DNA from 2 places in the Paenibacillus sp. FSL R5-0470 genome. Region 2 is predicted to be linked to the other one. Evidence: predicted binding sites of a transcription regulator. Region 2 holds the regulator's gene; the other holds the start of a gene.
What was found. Region 2 encodes NrdR, which represses ribonucleotide reductase genes. Its sites were predicted from a motif close to AACACNATATATNGTGTT; they were not measured.

Region 1 (8,121 bases), 330 kb from region 2:
CAGCAGCTTGATAAGCGATGCTTTCCTTAGGTCTGATCAGAAGTGCGATATTGTCGCCGCTCACTGTAGTTAGTTTAGGAGCAGTCAGCCATAGGATATCTTCGTAAGGATCATCTGACCCTCCACTATTGTAGGCCGATAACGGTGATACGTCAGGATTAAGATTAGTAATTACATCTGTTGCTGGAGGCTGCTCTTTAAGGACTTCTTCCGCCTTGCTCAGTGTCCAAGGTAAAATTTGCGGTACGGAAGCATTGATGTAAACCGTCTTTTCGTCAATGGTTATTTTCCAGACCGGTAGAAGTGGTGCATATAAAGCAGTAAGGTTTATTGTTCCTGAAAAAGATGATGTAATGAGACCTTTCTGCACCAAAAACTGGCGCAGATCATTTAAACTGTATGGGAGTCCGTAAGTGCCGGCTCCATATTCACTTAACATATATCCGCCTGTATCGGTAGCGGAAATGATCATGTATCCGATCCGCTCTTCACCCTTCATTACATTTACAAGCCAGCCATGTGTACCTGGACCAAGAGGATAATATTCTATCCTTGCTGCATCCTTCCAGGCTGTAAATGGAGCTTCTGCAGCGAGCTTGTTCAGTGTAGCCTTAGCGAATTCTTGGACCGTACTCGGAGAAGGTAAGGTACTCATCTTCAATACAGGAATTGCATCCTGCGTGACTGACTGGATCACACTTACTCTAGCCAGCGCCAGCGCTGAAGGGGAAACAGAACTGGATACAAACAGTCCAAAGCTTAGAAGCAGGAGGAGGCATCCTTGACCCGCAAGTTTCAGCCTCCGCCGCAAACTTATTTTCATGGCGTCGATCACCTTTCTTTGTTAAGAAATGTCAGGAAAGTTAAGCTTTACTCTATTGTAGTGGACAGGCTATAAAAAGGCTGTTGCTTGCTGTCGCGCCTCAAGGCGGAAGTTCTCTTGTTTTTTTGCCTGCTTTTAGCGAGTAGGGTCGCATTCTATAGGCTTCGCAGATGAAACAGTCCGTAGGTTATCGCAGAAACTGCAATTTGCGGCTCATATTGCCAAATGGTCTCCTGTCGACGACGGTTATACTGCTCTTGAGTGCCTAAACGTTTTTCTTCATCAGGCTCTTTCAGCAGCTCTCCGTAATAAATATCAATGATAGCCAGCTCGATTCTAAGACGCTCACGTGCCTGTTCTGCCCAAGTGTAATCGAGTTCGGCAAGATGAGAGGTAAGATGAGCCTCTAATAAATCTGTAGCGGCTGTCACTGTTAATTCATAAGGCTGAATATGGACGTTTTCTGGTAAACGGGGGATCATCTCCCGCGAGGCTATCTTAGTGTTAAAGTCATCAATGATGGTCCCTTTTGTCAGCGATATTCCAAGATAATGCAGTTCTTCCCGTTTCAAATCGCAGCTCATCTCCACTTTATAGCAGACGCCGAGCCACGGTTCATAAGCTGCAGAGAAGAGTGTATTCCGCTGCCTGCTACCGGGATCTTCAAATAAGTAAAGGCATTTCCCTTCATCTTGCGCCGCACTCCAAATTTGCTGCAGGCGCTTGCTACCATAGATGATATCTTCACGTCTTATCATACCGGGCCCAATTCGGGGCAATGCAGGTACAATACCGAAGTAGCGGGCTAGGATGCTATCTTCTGGATTTGAGGAGGGGACATGAACCACATTAGATTCAGGTGATGTTGGATTCAATAGATCTGCGCTAGCCTCAGCATCTGTTGTGGCGCCCATCGCTGGGTTTCCGGTAATTGGCGGATTCAATGCTCCGATGCTGTGATTTACCGTTGGCGGAACTTCTATAGCTGCCTGGCTATCGTATTTTTCCGGATCAAATACAAAAGTGAAAGAGAGTGTCTCCGGATCAACACCAGTACGTTCCACGAACCCCCAATAATAAGGTCGATCTGTTAGCATTCTGTCAGCTCTTGGCGATAGCTTTACAGTTACGTGAATGGGCGATACTTCAATAATGGAGCATTCTGTCGCCTCCAGATAATCCATTACATGTTTGCGTACTTCCTGTGAGTTGAGGGTCATGTCGCAGTCTCGCTTTCCTTTTTAATACCCTGAGTCAACTCACTTAGGGATTCACCGATATGATCTAACTCATGTCGCAGCTCTTCATCGGAGCGGGATTCGAGCATGATTTTGTATAAACTTTTCTCCAGTGATTCTTTCTTCTCAAAACGCTCCAGAATCACATCCAGCCCGCCAATGACCATTTCGAACATATTGATCTTCTCGTGTAGCAGATGAAGGATATGTTCTTCAATCGTACCTTGTGTGGACAAATTATAGATAACCACGTCATTTTCCTGACCTAACCGGTGCACCCGCCCAATCCGTTGTTCTACTCTCATGGGATTCCAAGGCAGATCGAAGTTGATCATGTGGTGACAGAACTGCAGGTTAATGCCCTCACCACCCGCCTCAGTAGCGATCATGACTTGAGCACGACCGCGGAAGAGGTCCATCATCCAGTCCTTTTTACCACGATTCATCCCGCCGGAATAAGAAACACACATTAGCCCATGTTCGCGGAAATACTGAAGCAAATATTCTTGAGTCGCGCGATACTCTGTAAAAACGATGACCTTTTCATTCATTTCTTGAATGAGAGATAGTGTTGTTTCGGCTTTGGTATTGGTCTTAACCGTACGAAGTGTCTGCAATAGCTCCATCATCCGATCGCGTTTCGGCGAATCAGCAGGCAGCTTCTTGATCAGATTAACTAAAGTGATGAAGACGGCATCCCTACTGCTGCACACCTCACGCTGAAGCGTTACCAAGGAAAGCATGCTGCTAAGATTGCCGCCTGATTCCTGATACTGATCTTTAACAAAAGAAGTGACAGCGTCATATAATACTCTCTCTTCCTGTGAAAGAACTAGCGGAATATTACGGACTTTTCGTTTCGTAAAATTAACTGGACCTTCGCCACGCCGATTGCGGATCATCACCTTCGATAGCTCGTCCCTTAGCTGACCTTCATTCTTAGGTTGGCGTTTATCAACGACGAAATTCGAAGCAAAATCACCCTGATTTCCTAGTTGCCCCGGTTTCAGTAAAGTGATCAAATTAAATAGCTCGCCCAGATCATTCTGAACGGGAGTAGCGGTTAGGAGCAGGCAATATTTTTTGCGTAATTGCTGTACAAATAGATAATTGGTCGATTTCTTGTTCTTCAGCTTATGCGCTTCATCAATAATCAACATGTCATATTCATTTTCCAGCAGCATCTCTTTATGAGGATCGCGCTTCGCGGTATCCATAGATGCGACGACAATCGCATTCCCCCAGGAATATGCTTTTTTCTGTGCAACAGCAGAGATGCCAAACTTGGCATTCAGCTCGCGGACCCACTGCAATACGAGGGAAGCGGGTACCAGAATAAGCACTTTAGAGACTAGACCGCGGACAAGATATTCCTTGAGTACAAGTCCTGCTTCAATCGTCTTTCCTAGTCCAACCTCATCTGCAAGAATCGCGCGGCCCGACATCTCAAACAAAACCTTATGCGCGGTATCGAGCTGATGAGGAAGCGGGGATAATCCGGATAAATGCTTCATGCATTGCAGCTCATCGAAGCTGGTTACTAGACCCGTTTGTTCACCTTGCACAGCAAGCTTGGACAGACGGTAGTCTCCCCATGGACCACCTTTATCTAGTTTGAGTTCTAGATCCTGCAGCCAATTCCGGTCAAAAGAAAGAGGAACAGGCAGTATAGGCGCTGACTTTCCACCTTTGTGAGGTAGAGAATTACGGAATAATTGCGTCATGGTACAGCCTCCTCAGGTGCTATTTCATATCATCATTCGTAGGAGTAGTATGCTCTTAAACAAGAGAATTCATAACCTTCTATTTTTCTTGATAGCCTTTAAAAAAGAGAGTAAAAGCGAGAAAACGCGGCAAGGTTTGCGATATTTCGGCTGCTTAACTCTATTTTCGAAAAAGACCTTCGATACAATATGTGGTATAGTTTAAAAGCTGACGCACACAATATATTGTGACAAAAGCATGAAAATGTTATTTTTTTAAAGTGCGTAGCTGCTATTTGTTATTGACAAGATGAACTTCCTACATACACCCGTAAGACGGAAGATAAGTGTAAGGAAGTTTTTGTTGTGGGTCACAAAATGTACGCCCACACCTGAACTGGAACTAATATTTACTACATTGCGGGAGGTTTTTCTATTGGGTAAAGTGGAACGTAAGCAACGCCTTGAAGGGCTAAGTGAAAAAATATTTTTGGATCGTTATGCTTGGAAGGATGCCGACAGCAATAATGCTAAAGTGGGCGATGTTGTACTCGTTCTAACAAAAGATGATCCGAAGTTTCCCACGAAGGAAGTCGGAGAGATCGTAGAACGTAACGGCAGAATCGTAACCGTGAAGACGCGCAGCGGCGAACTTGTGAAATCAGATGTTGAAAAGCTGACGCTTAATATAGAAAAAACACCAGAGGAAATGTGGGATCGTCTGTCTACAGCTATGGCTTCTGTGGAGAAGACGCCTGAGCTTCAAGAAGAATGGGCGGGTAAATTCCGTTCGATTCTGGATGATTGGAAGCTCGTACCGGGTGGACGAATTGCTGCTGGTGCAGGCGCTAGTGAAGAACTAACCCTGTTCAACTGTTATGTAATTCCTTCTCCAAAAGATAGCCGTGGCGGCATTATGCAGACGTTGGCTGAAATGACAGAAATTATGGCTCGTGGTGGCGGTGTAGGGATTAACCTATCCTCTCTACGTCCACGCCGGGCAATTGTGAGAGGTGTTAATGGTTCTTCCAGTGGTTCTGTATCTTGGGGCGGTCTGTTTAGCTATACCACTGGATTAATTGAACAAGGCGGTAGCCGTCGTGGTGCACTTATGCTCATGATTAATGACTGGCATCCAGATGTGGAGGACTTCATTACCGTGAAGCAAACGATGGGTCAAGTTACGAATGCGAACCTTTCGGTATGTGTGAGCAATAGCTTTATGAAGGCTGTAAAAGAAAATCTGGATTGGGATCTCGTATTTCCGGATACAACAGATCCAGAGTACAACGATGTATGGGATGGCGATCTAGACAAGTGGAAGGCTGCGGGCAAAAACGTTATTCATTATCGCACCGTTAAAGCGCGTGATGTGTGGCGCACCATTATTGAATCCGCTTGGAAATCCGCTGAGCCAGGCGTTGTGTTCATGGAATACTACAATCAGATGTCCAACAGCTGGTATTTTAATCCGATCATTTGTACGAACCCATGTGGGGAGCAAGGACTGCCAGGCTGGGGAGTCTGCAATTTGTCTGCTGTGAACCTGTCCAAATTCTACGATGAGAAGAATCATGATGTAGACTGGGAAGATCTCGCGACTACGACGCGTTATTCCGTACGTTTCTTGGACAATGTCATTGATAAGACGCCTTATCATTTCCCGGAAAATGAAGCGAATCAGAAAAACGAACGCCGTGTGGGTCTCGGAACGATGGGTCTTGCTGAGCTGATGATCAAATTGAACATCCGTTACGGTAGCCCGGAATCTTTGGCGTTTCTGGACAAGCTTTACGGCTTTATGGCTCGTGAAGCATACCTTGCTTCTGCAGAGATTGCTGGTGAGAAGGGATCCTTCCTAGCTTTTGACACAGAGAAATATTTAATGAGCGGCTTTATGAAAAATATGCTCGAAACGTATCCAGAGGTTGGTGAAGCGATCCGTAAACATGGCATGCGTAACGTTACAGTGATAACGCAAGCACCTACAGGTAGCACAGGTACAATGGTTGGCACCTCGACAGGTATTGAGCCTTATTTTGCTTTTAAATATTTCCGTCAAAGTCGCCTTGGCTACGATGAGCAGTTCGTTCCAATCGCCCAAGAATGGCTTGAAGCTCATCCAGGTGAAGAGCTGCCAGATTATTTCGTGACTTCGATGGATTTGTCAGCTATGGATCATATTCGTGCGCAAGCAGCGATTCAACGCTGGGTAGATAGCTCGATTTCCAAGACAGCCAACTGCCCGTCTGACTTCACAGTAGAAGAGACGGCTGAGCTATATGAAATGGCCTTCGATCTGGGCTGTAAAGGGGTTACGATCTACCGTGATGGTAGCCGTGATGTGCAAGTTCTGCAAACCTCGAAGAAGGAAGATGCAGCAGAAGAGGTAGCTCCAGCAGTTGAAGTTGCAACGACTCCTGAAGCAAATGTTGTAACGGCAAGCCCAGCACCTCAAGCTCCTACTAAAGAGCTGGATAAACAATACAAGAAACGTCCGCAGGTTCTGCGCGGCGCAACCTATAAAATCAACACACCTTTTGGTATGGCGTATATTACTATCAATGATCTAGATGGCACACCGGCAGAAATCTTCCTGAATGTAGGTAAAGCAGGTTCTGATGTCTTTGCGATGGCAGAAGCACTCGGTCGTGTCTGCTCCTTGTTCCTCCGTTATGGAGATCATGGTGAGAAGGTAGAATTATTGATCAAACATCTGAAAGGTATCGGCGGATCAGGTGCAATCGGCTTCGGTGCGAATCGAGTAGAATCCATTGCAGATGCTGTAGCTAAGGCATTGGAGACTCATGTACTGAATAACGCTCATGATGATCATTTGCCTGCACCAATTGCAGCAACTTTGGAGCTAGAAGATTTCAATGAAGCTTTAAAAGCGGAGTTGAAAGCGAGTGTTCCTGCGGCAGCTTCTATTGAAGATGGTCAGGGCGGACATGGCGCGCATAACCATACTTCTGCTTCCCGTGACCTTTGTCCTTCTTGCGGTGGCGCTTCGCTGATTAATATTGAGGGCTGTAAGACTTGCGGAAATTGCGGGTATAGCCGTTGCGGGTAAACGGTAGAGCCAATAAATGTTTTATGGGAAAACTTATGATTTTTCATTTTAAATGAGAAAAGTTCGGTTTAAACGAGAAAAAACTTCACCATGCAATAGCATGTATATATATACATGCTATTGCAGCAAGTTTCACGTCTTTACTTAGAAAGTCGGCAAGCCATTACTTAGGGTTTACCGGCTTTTTATTAATAACATGACAGGCTAAAGGGCAATCAATTCGGGTTTCGATTCTTCACTATTTTGCAGCTGGTTCTCAGCATCACGAAGTAACATCCAAGAATAAAAAATAGTTAAAGAATGAGCCGATTTGTTGGCTTTAAAATGTTTGATTCCTCTTCCGTTAAGGATATTGACTTATTCGAATTGCAGATCTGATATAGTTTAAGACGTTTGAAAATATCCACTATCTGTGCCTGTGTACTTCGGGCATCAAACCCAAAAAACTAAATTTAGAGAATTATGTTAAATTAGAATTCTATTATAAAATCCTTGAAGAATGACATCATAACTGGGATGGTATCAATTTTATTCTCACTGTCAATCTAGAAGGAATAATCTGCCTCGTAGTCTTTGATGTAAGTAAAATAAAATGTTATTGAGTAGCCTCTCGTAGCTTTGAGAGCGTTTAAGACGCTTCATAAGGTATTCGAAACTTATGTAGAGGATTATTTGGATAATGTTGTATTTATGATAGTTGTATTATAGGTTGTCACTAGTGTCCCTCAAATTAAAAAGGCGACATTTTGTTCGATTTTGAACGAAATGTCGCCTTTGCTTTTATATTTTACTTCGATTCTTTCATCAAATTAATGATTCGTTTGAGATTAACAGAAAATATCACCATAGCGCCTTGCATCTGCATGCCAATTAGACCCGAGGAAGATGCAACATCATATCCGTGTCTATGTTTGAGTTCACTGTTTTTTGCCTCAATTTTATAACGCTCTTTCGGAAGAGGGGTTTACTATTAATTTTCGCCTTCAAATTGCCTAAAATTACATTATAAGGATATTTAGTGTTTTAGTTAAAATTAATCCATATAATTTAAGGGGGTATATAGGTGCTTGAAGTAAGAAGAAAATCTCGATGAAGGGTGATGATATCATTAGAGCATTAAGTGAACGAATGGAAAAGGGGGACGAAATATGAAGTCATTCAAGACAGGACTACAAGCCATTCTTTATGTACTACTGGTGGTTGGACTGCATCTGATCTTAATCTATTTTTTAAAGATAAGAATAGAGGGATGGGGAACGGAGTTATTAAATATCTCATTTAAGG
Region 2 (8,121 bases):
AAGACCTCCAGCTGCCTCCTCTTAATAAGCTAGGACAGGAGCCGCTGGAGCCATCCTTTACGCCGGAGAGGTTTAAGCAGATTGTATCAGGCAAAAACACAAAAATTAAATCGCTGCTGCTGAATCAGGAATATATCGTCGGCATAGGTAATATTTATGTAGATGAGTCGTTACATCGTGCAGGGATACATCCTGAAGTCAGCGCCAAAGATCTTTCGGATGAGCAACTTGATCAGCTGCATCACGCTATTGTCAGTACGCTGACGGAAGCGGTAAACGCTGGTGGTTCGTCTGTAAAATCATATGTGAATGGTCAAGGTGAGAGCGGCACTTATCAGCAACAGCTGTTGATTTACGGTCGTAAAGATCAGCCGTGTAACCACTGTGGAACGATGATTGAGAAAACGGTTGTAGGTGGCCGCGGCACGCATTATTGTCCAAGCTGTCAGCGTAAGGTTGAAAACTGAAGAAGTAATTAGGTTGGCACCCACTACTTGTCCCGCCCATATACTGTGTGAAGAATGCTTAATAGAGAACGGAAGCTGAATGAAGTGTATTCTTCAGTGTTCCGGTTCTTCACAGGAGGGATTGCGGGTGCTCAGCCCATTTTTTTCACTAATATTACTAGCTTTTGCTTTGAGTTTGGATGGTTTTGGCGTTGGTATTACATATGGACTGCGTAAAATGAAAATACCATTGCTCTCCATTCTGATTATCTCGCTTTGTTCGGGGGTAGTTATCTGTGTATCTATGCAAGTGGGTGTTCTGCTTGCTAAGGTAGTGTCTCCACATGCAGCTTCTGAGGTTGGCGCTGTTATACTCGTGCTAATGGGGTGCTGGTCGCTCGTCCAGATGTTAATGCAGAAAGAGAAGGAACAGACAGGTGAGCGTAAAGTAGGTAGTGAAGAAAATGTGCTATCCACAGAAGCTCGGGCAGAGGTAGCTGTTGATACTGAAGATGTTGTAGAACAGGTTACCATGGCTCCTGAGCAGGCAAAGTCGGCTGTCTTTTCCCTTGAGTTACGACGATTGGGGATTGTTGTACAGATCTTACGTACTCCGTCTTCTGCAGATATGGATGATTCCGGGAGTATTTCTTCGATGGAGGCTATGCTGCTCGGGATTGCCCTCTCTCTAGATGCTTTTGGAGCTGGACTTGGCGCAGCATTGCTGGGGTTCAATCCGATATGGACATCACTTACAATTGCTCTGTTTAGTGGTACATTTCTATTGCTGGGCATGAAGACTGGATTAAGATTCGCCGGGAACTACTGGATGAAGCATGCTGCTGCACTACCCGCGTTATTATTAATTACAATGGGAATACTGAAGCTATTATGAGGTGAGTACATGATTATTGGCTTAACCGGAGGCATTGCATCCGGAAAAAGCACGGTGTCCGCACTGCTTGTGAGCAAGGGAGCGAGGCTGGTTGACGCGGATGTGATCGCCAGAGAAGTTATGCTCCCCGGTCATGAGGTGCTGGCTGCGGCTGTGAAACAATTCGGAAGCGAGATCCTCTCTTCGGATGGCACACTGAATAGGGGCAAGCTGGGGGACATTGTATTTCAAAACCCGGCGGCCCTGCAAGCCCTGAACAATCTGACGCATCCCGCAATCCGGCGGGAGATTAAAGAACGTATGAACAGCATGGAGGAAGAAGATCCAAAGAAGTTAACAATTGTGGATATCCCTCTTCTTTTCGAATCAGGACTCGAGAGCATGTTCCATGAAATACTGGTGGTTTACGTGCCTCGTGAAGTGCAAATCGCTCGATTAATGGAACGTAACGGACTTTCTATAGAACAAGCAGAAGCACGCTTAAATGCACAGATGGATATTGAAGCGAAGCGTAACAAAGCGGACTATATCATTGACAACAGTGGCGAACTTGCGCACACTGAGCAACAGGTTGCTGTTCTTTGGGACAGGCTGGGCTTATCATGAAATGGTTACGTAAAAAAAGAGTCCTTCTTCTGTTATTCATTGGTTTTACTGCGATATTGTTTCTGAGTACGAACTGGATGTCCTGGTTTTATCCGATCCATTATAAAGATGAGATCCGTAAGCACAGCGTTACGTACGATATTGACCCATTTCTAGTGGCTTCGATTATCCGAGTGGAAACGAACTTCAAAACTGGACGAGAATCCAGAAAAGGTGCTATAGGTTTAATGCAGCTTATGCCGGATACCGCCAAATGGGCCCTTGAAAAGGCCAAGCTTCCTGATGTTTCTATGGAGGAGCTAAAGCATGAACCATCAGCAAATATTGAATTAGGTACCTGGTATCTTTCAACATTATCCCGTCAATTCGAAGGTAAACCTACAGCGGTTATCGCTGCATATAATGCTGGACCGGGTAAAGTTCAAAAATGGCTGGATGAGGGGATCTGGGATGGAACGGATGCTACGATTAAGGATATTCCGTTTGGTGAAACCCGCCATTATGTACAGCGCGTCAACTATTACTATGATCAGTACACGGATATTTACAACGAATTCTAAAACCGTGTTATGTATAAAAAGAAGCATTAAACGATCTTGCGATCGTTTAATACTTCTTCAGTAAGCTTATGTGGACAGGTTATTTGTATTGACCTGCCAATTGTTGTTCTGCCAGGGTTACAAGACGTTTAGTGATGTAACCACCGATCGAACCATTTTCATAAGAAGTTTTATTGCCTTGGTAACCATCTGGGGAAAGCGTGATTCCGAGTTCTTGGGCAACTTCATATTTAAGTTGTTCCAAAGCACCACGGGAATTTGGAGCTACAAGGTTATTGGAGCTGTTGTTTTGGCTCATTGCTGTTCACCTCCTCTGTTGGTAACTGTATTATGTGCCGGACTTGCCATAATCATTACAATAAAAAAACGGTGATTTCTGGAAAAAATGAAATAGCCCTTTAAAAGCCGGATGTTTAACATACCGGGACTAAAAACATTATGTAATAGGAAGTGATGAAGCTTATGAAATGCCCTTACTGCGATCACACAAATACTAAAGTGCTCGACTCGCGACCAGCGAATGAGAATAAGTCCATCCGCCGCAGGCGTGAATGTGAGCGTTGCAGCAAACGGTTTACAACCTTTGAAATGATCGAGGAAACACCGTTAATCGTGATCAAAAAAGACGGCAGCCGCGAGGAGTTCAGCCGTGATAAAATACTGCGTGGTCTTATCCGTGCTTGCGAGAAACGCCCCGTCTCTGTAGAACGTCTAGAGAAGATCGTCTCTGAGGTAGAGAAATCCCTACGCGGTATCGCCGTAGCTGAGGTGGAGAGCCAACAGATCGGTGAGTTGGTTATGGAGCAGCTCTATCCAGTAGATGAAGTCGCCTACGTTCGCTTTGCTTCCGTATACCGCCAGTTTAAGGACATTAACATGTTTATGAAGGAACTGAAGGGTCTGCTATCTAAGAGCACTGGGGATCTGGACAGATTGTAGAGTTGTGGCTAGTCTAATGACTAAAAAAAGTGTTGACAGCGAAGGCGATTTTTTATATTATATAGGAGTCGCCTACGGCGCTTGGATTTGTCAGAATGACTTAAATACACCGAACTGAATTTTAGAATGTGTGATTACATACATCTGAAAATTACGTTTGGGGCCATAGCTCAGCTGGGAGAGCGCATCGCTGGCAGCGATGAGGTCAGGGGTTCGATCCCCCTTGGCTCCACCAAACATCATATGGACTCTTAGCTCAGTTGGTAGAGCAGTAGACTCTTAATCTATTTGTCCAGGGTTCGAGCCCCTGAGAGTCCATCCTAAAGAAACGGCAGAAATGCCGTTTTTTTTGTTGTTCAGGAAGCGGAGTGACGATTTATTTGGTTTTGATCGTGGTATAGTTTGGGTAGATAAATCGTACAATGCAAAGACAGCCGTGCGGAAACACGGCTCCCAGTGCAATAGCCGCTTTTAAGGGCGGCGGCTTTCAGGTTTTACGGGCAGAAATAGACCGCATCCTTTGGACTAGGGCGGTCTATTTCTTTTTGAGGTAATTCAGAAGCTCAATGCTAAAAAGGTAGAATAAGTTGAAATGCAGGCTCTCCAGACCTATATTCCTGTTTGGCGCAAGGTATTTAAGAAAGCTTCTACTGCTAAAAAGAAAATGATGCTTAGTACGATCATTGAGTGTGTTAGGGTTTACCGAGATTCAGTAGAACTGACGTTAAAATTGAACATTAGCTCGTTTTTAGCGACTTCAAGTGTAAGTAGTCTAAAAGGTAATGATTATGATTTGAAGGCTGGCGAGCAAGTGCATGGCATTCATTATGGAAATCAGTTTTCAGGCATTTTCCAGCCTAATTCATCATCCCACACGGCATCGATATCATCCAGGTGAACATGCCATTCACCACCGTCTACTTTTCTACGTATCTCGGTCAAACATTTCAACCAATGAAATAAATCGTTCAGCAAATCTTCAATCTGATCCGTCATGGACAGCTTGGTAGCGCCAGCGAAGATCTCCGTTGATCTGGACGAATCGAATTTGTACACTATGAAAGACTCCGCCCGGTCTTTCCCTTCAAAATCCTGATCATAACGTTGGACAATGGCTGTGATAGCTTGTTGTTCGCTTTCTGTTAGGACGTATTCCCTCGTGCATGTGTAATAAATAGAAACACTGATAAGTCATTCCCCCCCAAACATAGAAATGGATGCGATATCCAGTTCCTGTTTATTACCCTCCAAAAGTCGAAAGCAAACTAGGCCAAACCTGCATTCTGGCGCCGCATGAAGGACAATTCATTTCCCCGGCCAAATACGGCAATTGGTTCAAAAAAGAGGAATCGCCCAGCTGATCGGCTCGCTCCGCCAGTATTTGATGTTCCGCTTCAACGAATGCCTCAACGGGAGTAACCTCATGTGCGGCCTGAAGGGGTTCGAATACCGGATCTTCCGCGAATGCTTGTATACGACCGCCTTCTCCGCTCGGCCACAAGTAAGCCTCTTGATTACATGCTCCGCAAACGGCCACATATTCGTCGCCAGCCGTAAAATTCAGAAACATGTTTGCCACGCTCTGGGATTCCCGATAAGCCGCGTCGGCAATGAGAACATATCTTTTTTCGGTATCGCTGCTTATTTCTTGTTTGGCGTAGGCCAACATCTCTGCAACAAGCGAAGCAAGCTCCGCTATCGCTTTTAAGTAAGATTGGTACATCTTCGCGCAAACCTCGTTTCCCGCTTCAGCAGCGAGTTCGTTCCAATCCGAGGGATACGGCTCAGATCTTGTTTTGTCATGACACGACTCGATAATCCCGCAAGTGATGTAGATTTCATGGCGCACTTCCATATTTTTTGATGCGAGAGCAAGTTTGGCCAGATAAGGTACTGCCGCGTAAGTGACGGTATAGATCGTATTTTGGTGATATAAGTGCTCCTGGAATAGCTCGTCGAAAACTTCTTTATCGAAATCAAGCATCAGACGCTCCAACAGTTCAGGTACCATTTCGCCCGACTCGTAAGGACCGGTTAGCTTGCCCCACAGTTCGCTGTTTAATTGTAACAAGAGGAATCACTCCCATTCCTATTCAAGTGGATACATTTTCTATATTATCCTATAAGATCGGCGGGTCCTGAATAGGGCAACGGATATACTCCCCCTCGAGAATAGGGCTTAAAGCCTAGGACGATTCCCCTTAATTCCACATCAAATGCCAAGATTTGTTCATGGGTCTAGTCGTTTTAGACTCCCGTGACGGGTAGACGGAGAATGTGCAGGGCGTAGCGTATCCCCCTAGGCTCTATTTCCATAACATGAAGAAAAGCCAATTCTACTGAAATGGCTTTTTTTCTTTTTCACTACTCTTCGAAAGGATCACGATTTTGTACTATTAATTAGCATGAGATATGACAGAAATGTTGGCATGCTTGATTCACCTTAGAAGGCCGAATGTCCACATTTGTATATGTATTGTAAAGACAAGTATATCGATGAAACGAATGCCCCTACTTATAATAAAATTGCTGCAGCAGTTGAGCATGGAGGGTCATGCGATAAGCTGGAGTAAAATTCGAGCTAATAAACAACGGGGGGGATCTTAGTGCGTTTACGGTATAGGAATATTTTTTTAGTGTTCTTTGTTACCGCTTTCATTTTAGTTGCCGTTTCATCGGAGAAGTCCGACGCCGCAACAGGTAATCTGGCTTTAGGAAAGACGGCTTATTCGTCGTCGAACGAAGTAGACTTTTTCGGGCCTGAGAAAGCGGTCGACGGTGGCAATCGGGATGCAAGCCGCTGGTCTTCGGAAAGAACGGATGACCAGTGGTTCTACGTTGATCTGGGCGAGCCTGTAGAAATTGGAAGAGTAATCATCAACTGGCAGACTCCGGCGGAACAATATCAAGTTCTCGTGTCTGACGATGCGGTAACCTGGAGGAACGTATTCGCGGACAACCGCGTGCTCGTCGCCCGCGGATCAGTCGAGGATACGATCGATTTTGAGCCGACACTGGCGCAATACGTTAAGTTCCAAGGAGTAACGCGACGTCCAATTGAGGGTATCTATTACGGATACTCCTTCTGGGAATTCGAGGTATACAAGGGCAAACCGCTGTTGCCGCCTATGATGGATGCGGTCAAAAACAGCATCGTCGTCTCCGAGGGAGACACTCAGCTGAACCTGCCCGCTGTACCGGATGGTTATACGCTGACACTGGTGAACACGGACAGCTTGCCGGTGATCGACGAGCAGGGCAATATTCATGCGCCGCTTGTGGATACTCAGGTTCAGCTGCTGCTGCAAATCGAGAGCGACAGCGATCCGACATATCTGTTAGCGGATAATGCGCTAGTCACCGTACCCGGTCTCTACGAGCAGACGAGCGATCGGAACCCGGAGCCGCGAGTCATTCCTTCTTTGCGTGAGTGGCTGGGCACAACCGGCGAGTTCCGCTTGACGGATAAATCCAATATCGTCATTCGCGCGGAGGATGAAGCGGCTCTGAAGGGGACGGCCAATATTTTGCGGAAGGACTTGCTTGATTTAACGAAGCTTCCGCTGACGGTTACGGTTGGTTCACCTCAAGAGGGGGACATCTATTTGGTGCTGGATGCCGCGCAAACGGGATTGGGGACAGAGGGCTATGAGCTGAATATCGGCGAATATACTTCCGTCGCTGCCTCCGATCAGACGGGCGTCATGTTCGGCACAAAAACGATCCTTCAACTGCTTGGCCACGATGCCGATCATAAGACGATGCCCAAGGGGCAATCGCGCGATTATCCGAAATACGCGGATCGAGGCTTCATGCTCGATGTGGGCCGCAAGTTTTATACGATCGAATTTTTGCGGGATTATGTGAAGTTGATGTCCTACTATAAGATGAACCGGTTCCAGATTCATCTGAACGATGATGTCGGCGATGTCGGTTACTTCCGTCTGGAGAGCGAGAAATTCCCGGGAGTGACGAGCAAGGACGGCTTCTATACGAAGCAGCAATTCAGAGACCTGCAGCTGCTTGGGATGGAATACGGCGTAAACGTCGTGCCGGAAATCGATACACCGGGCCATTCCGGCGCGTTCATCGCTTACGACCCTAGGTTGGGCAGCAACAATCAGCTGGATATCAATCGTCCGGAGACGCTCGACTTCATTAAAGAACTCTTTGACGAGTATCTCGACGGCAGCAATCCGACCTTCGTCGGCCCGGACGTGCACGTCGGCACGGATGAATATTTCGGCGACGACAAGGAGGCGTTCCGCAGGTACGCGGATATGCTCCTTAACCACATTAACAGCAAAGGCAAGCGCGCTCGTCTGTGGGGCAGTCTGTCCGCATATGACGGCACGACGCCAGTCAGCAACAATGCGACGATGGACATCTGGTATGAGCCGTACGGAAGTGTCTTGCAGGCCATTAAGCTTGGCTACGACGTTGTCAATACCAACACGAACTTGCTCTATATCGTTCCGCAACTGTACCGCAGCTATTTGAATTACGATTTTATTTACAATGAGTGGGAGCCTAACGATTGGCTGGAGACGAAGCTTCCTTATGGGCACCCGCAGGTAAAAGGCGGCATGTTCGCGCTCTGGAACGACGTGTCTGTAGAGAAGGGCGTCTCCATGGCGGACTCGCATCAGCGTATCTTGCCTTCCATGCAAGTGTT

Region 1: MKY99_RS10475 (adenosylcobalamin-dependent ribonucleoside-diphosphate reductase) is a predicted target of NrdR. The motif match lies at 4,000-4,017, and genes of this name have one in related genera.

The regions. Positions count from the first base shown of each region.
Region 1 covers NZ_CP150238.1:2,432,133-2,440,253, forward strand. Annotated here, with positions in the region: gene MKY99_RS10460 (hypothetical protein) at 1-823, opposite strand, end outside; gene MKY99_RS10465 (YqhG family protein) at 979-2,043, opposite strand; gene MKY99_RS10470 (SNF2-related protein) at 2,040-3,785, opposite strand; gene MKY99_RS10475 (adenosylcobalamin-dependent ribonucleoside-diphosphate reductase) at 4,201-6,837, shown strand; partial or broken gene MKY99_RS10480 (IS5/IS1182 family transposase) at 7,625-7,789, opposite strand; gene MKY99_RS10485 (hypothetical protein) at 7,986-8,121, shown strand, end outside.
Region 2 covers NZ_CP150238.1:2,099,028-2,107,148, forward strand. Annotated here, with positions in the region: gene mutM (DNA-formamidopyrimidine glycosylase) at 1-467, shown strand, start outside; gene MKY99_RS09030 (MntP/YtaF family protein) at 595-1,341, shown strand; gene coaE (dephospho-CoA kinase) at 1,351-1,947, shown strand; gene MKY99_RS09040 (lytic transglycosylase domain-containing protein) at 1,944-2,507, shown strand; gene MKY99_RS09045 (alpha/beta-type small acid-soluble spore protein) at 2,587-2,805, opposite strand; gene nrdR (transcriptional regulator NrdR) at 2,970-3,446, shown strand; tRNA gene MKY99_RS09055 (tRNA-Ala) at 3,606-3,681, shown strand; tRNA gene MKY99_RS09060 (tRNA-Lys) at 3,692-3,764, shown strand; gene MKY99_RS09065 (hypothetical protein) at 4,281-4,502, opposite strand; gene MKY99_RS09070 (hypothetical protein) at 4,687-5,517, opposite strand; gene MKY99_RS09075 (discoidin domain-containing protein) at 6,053-8,121, shown strand, end outside.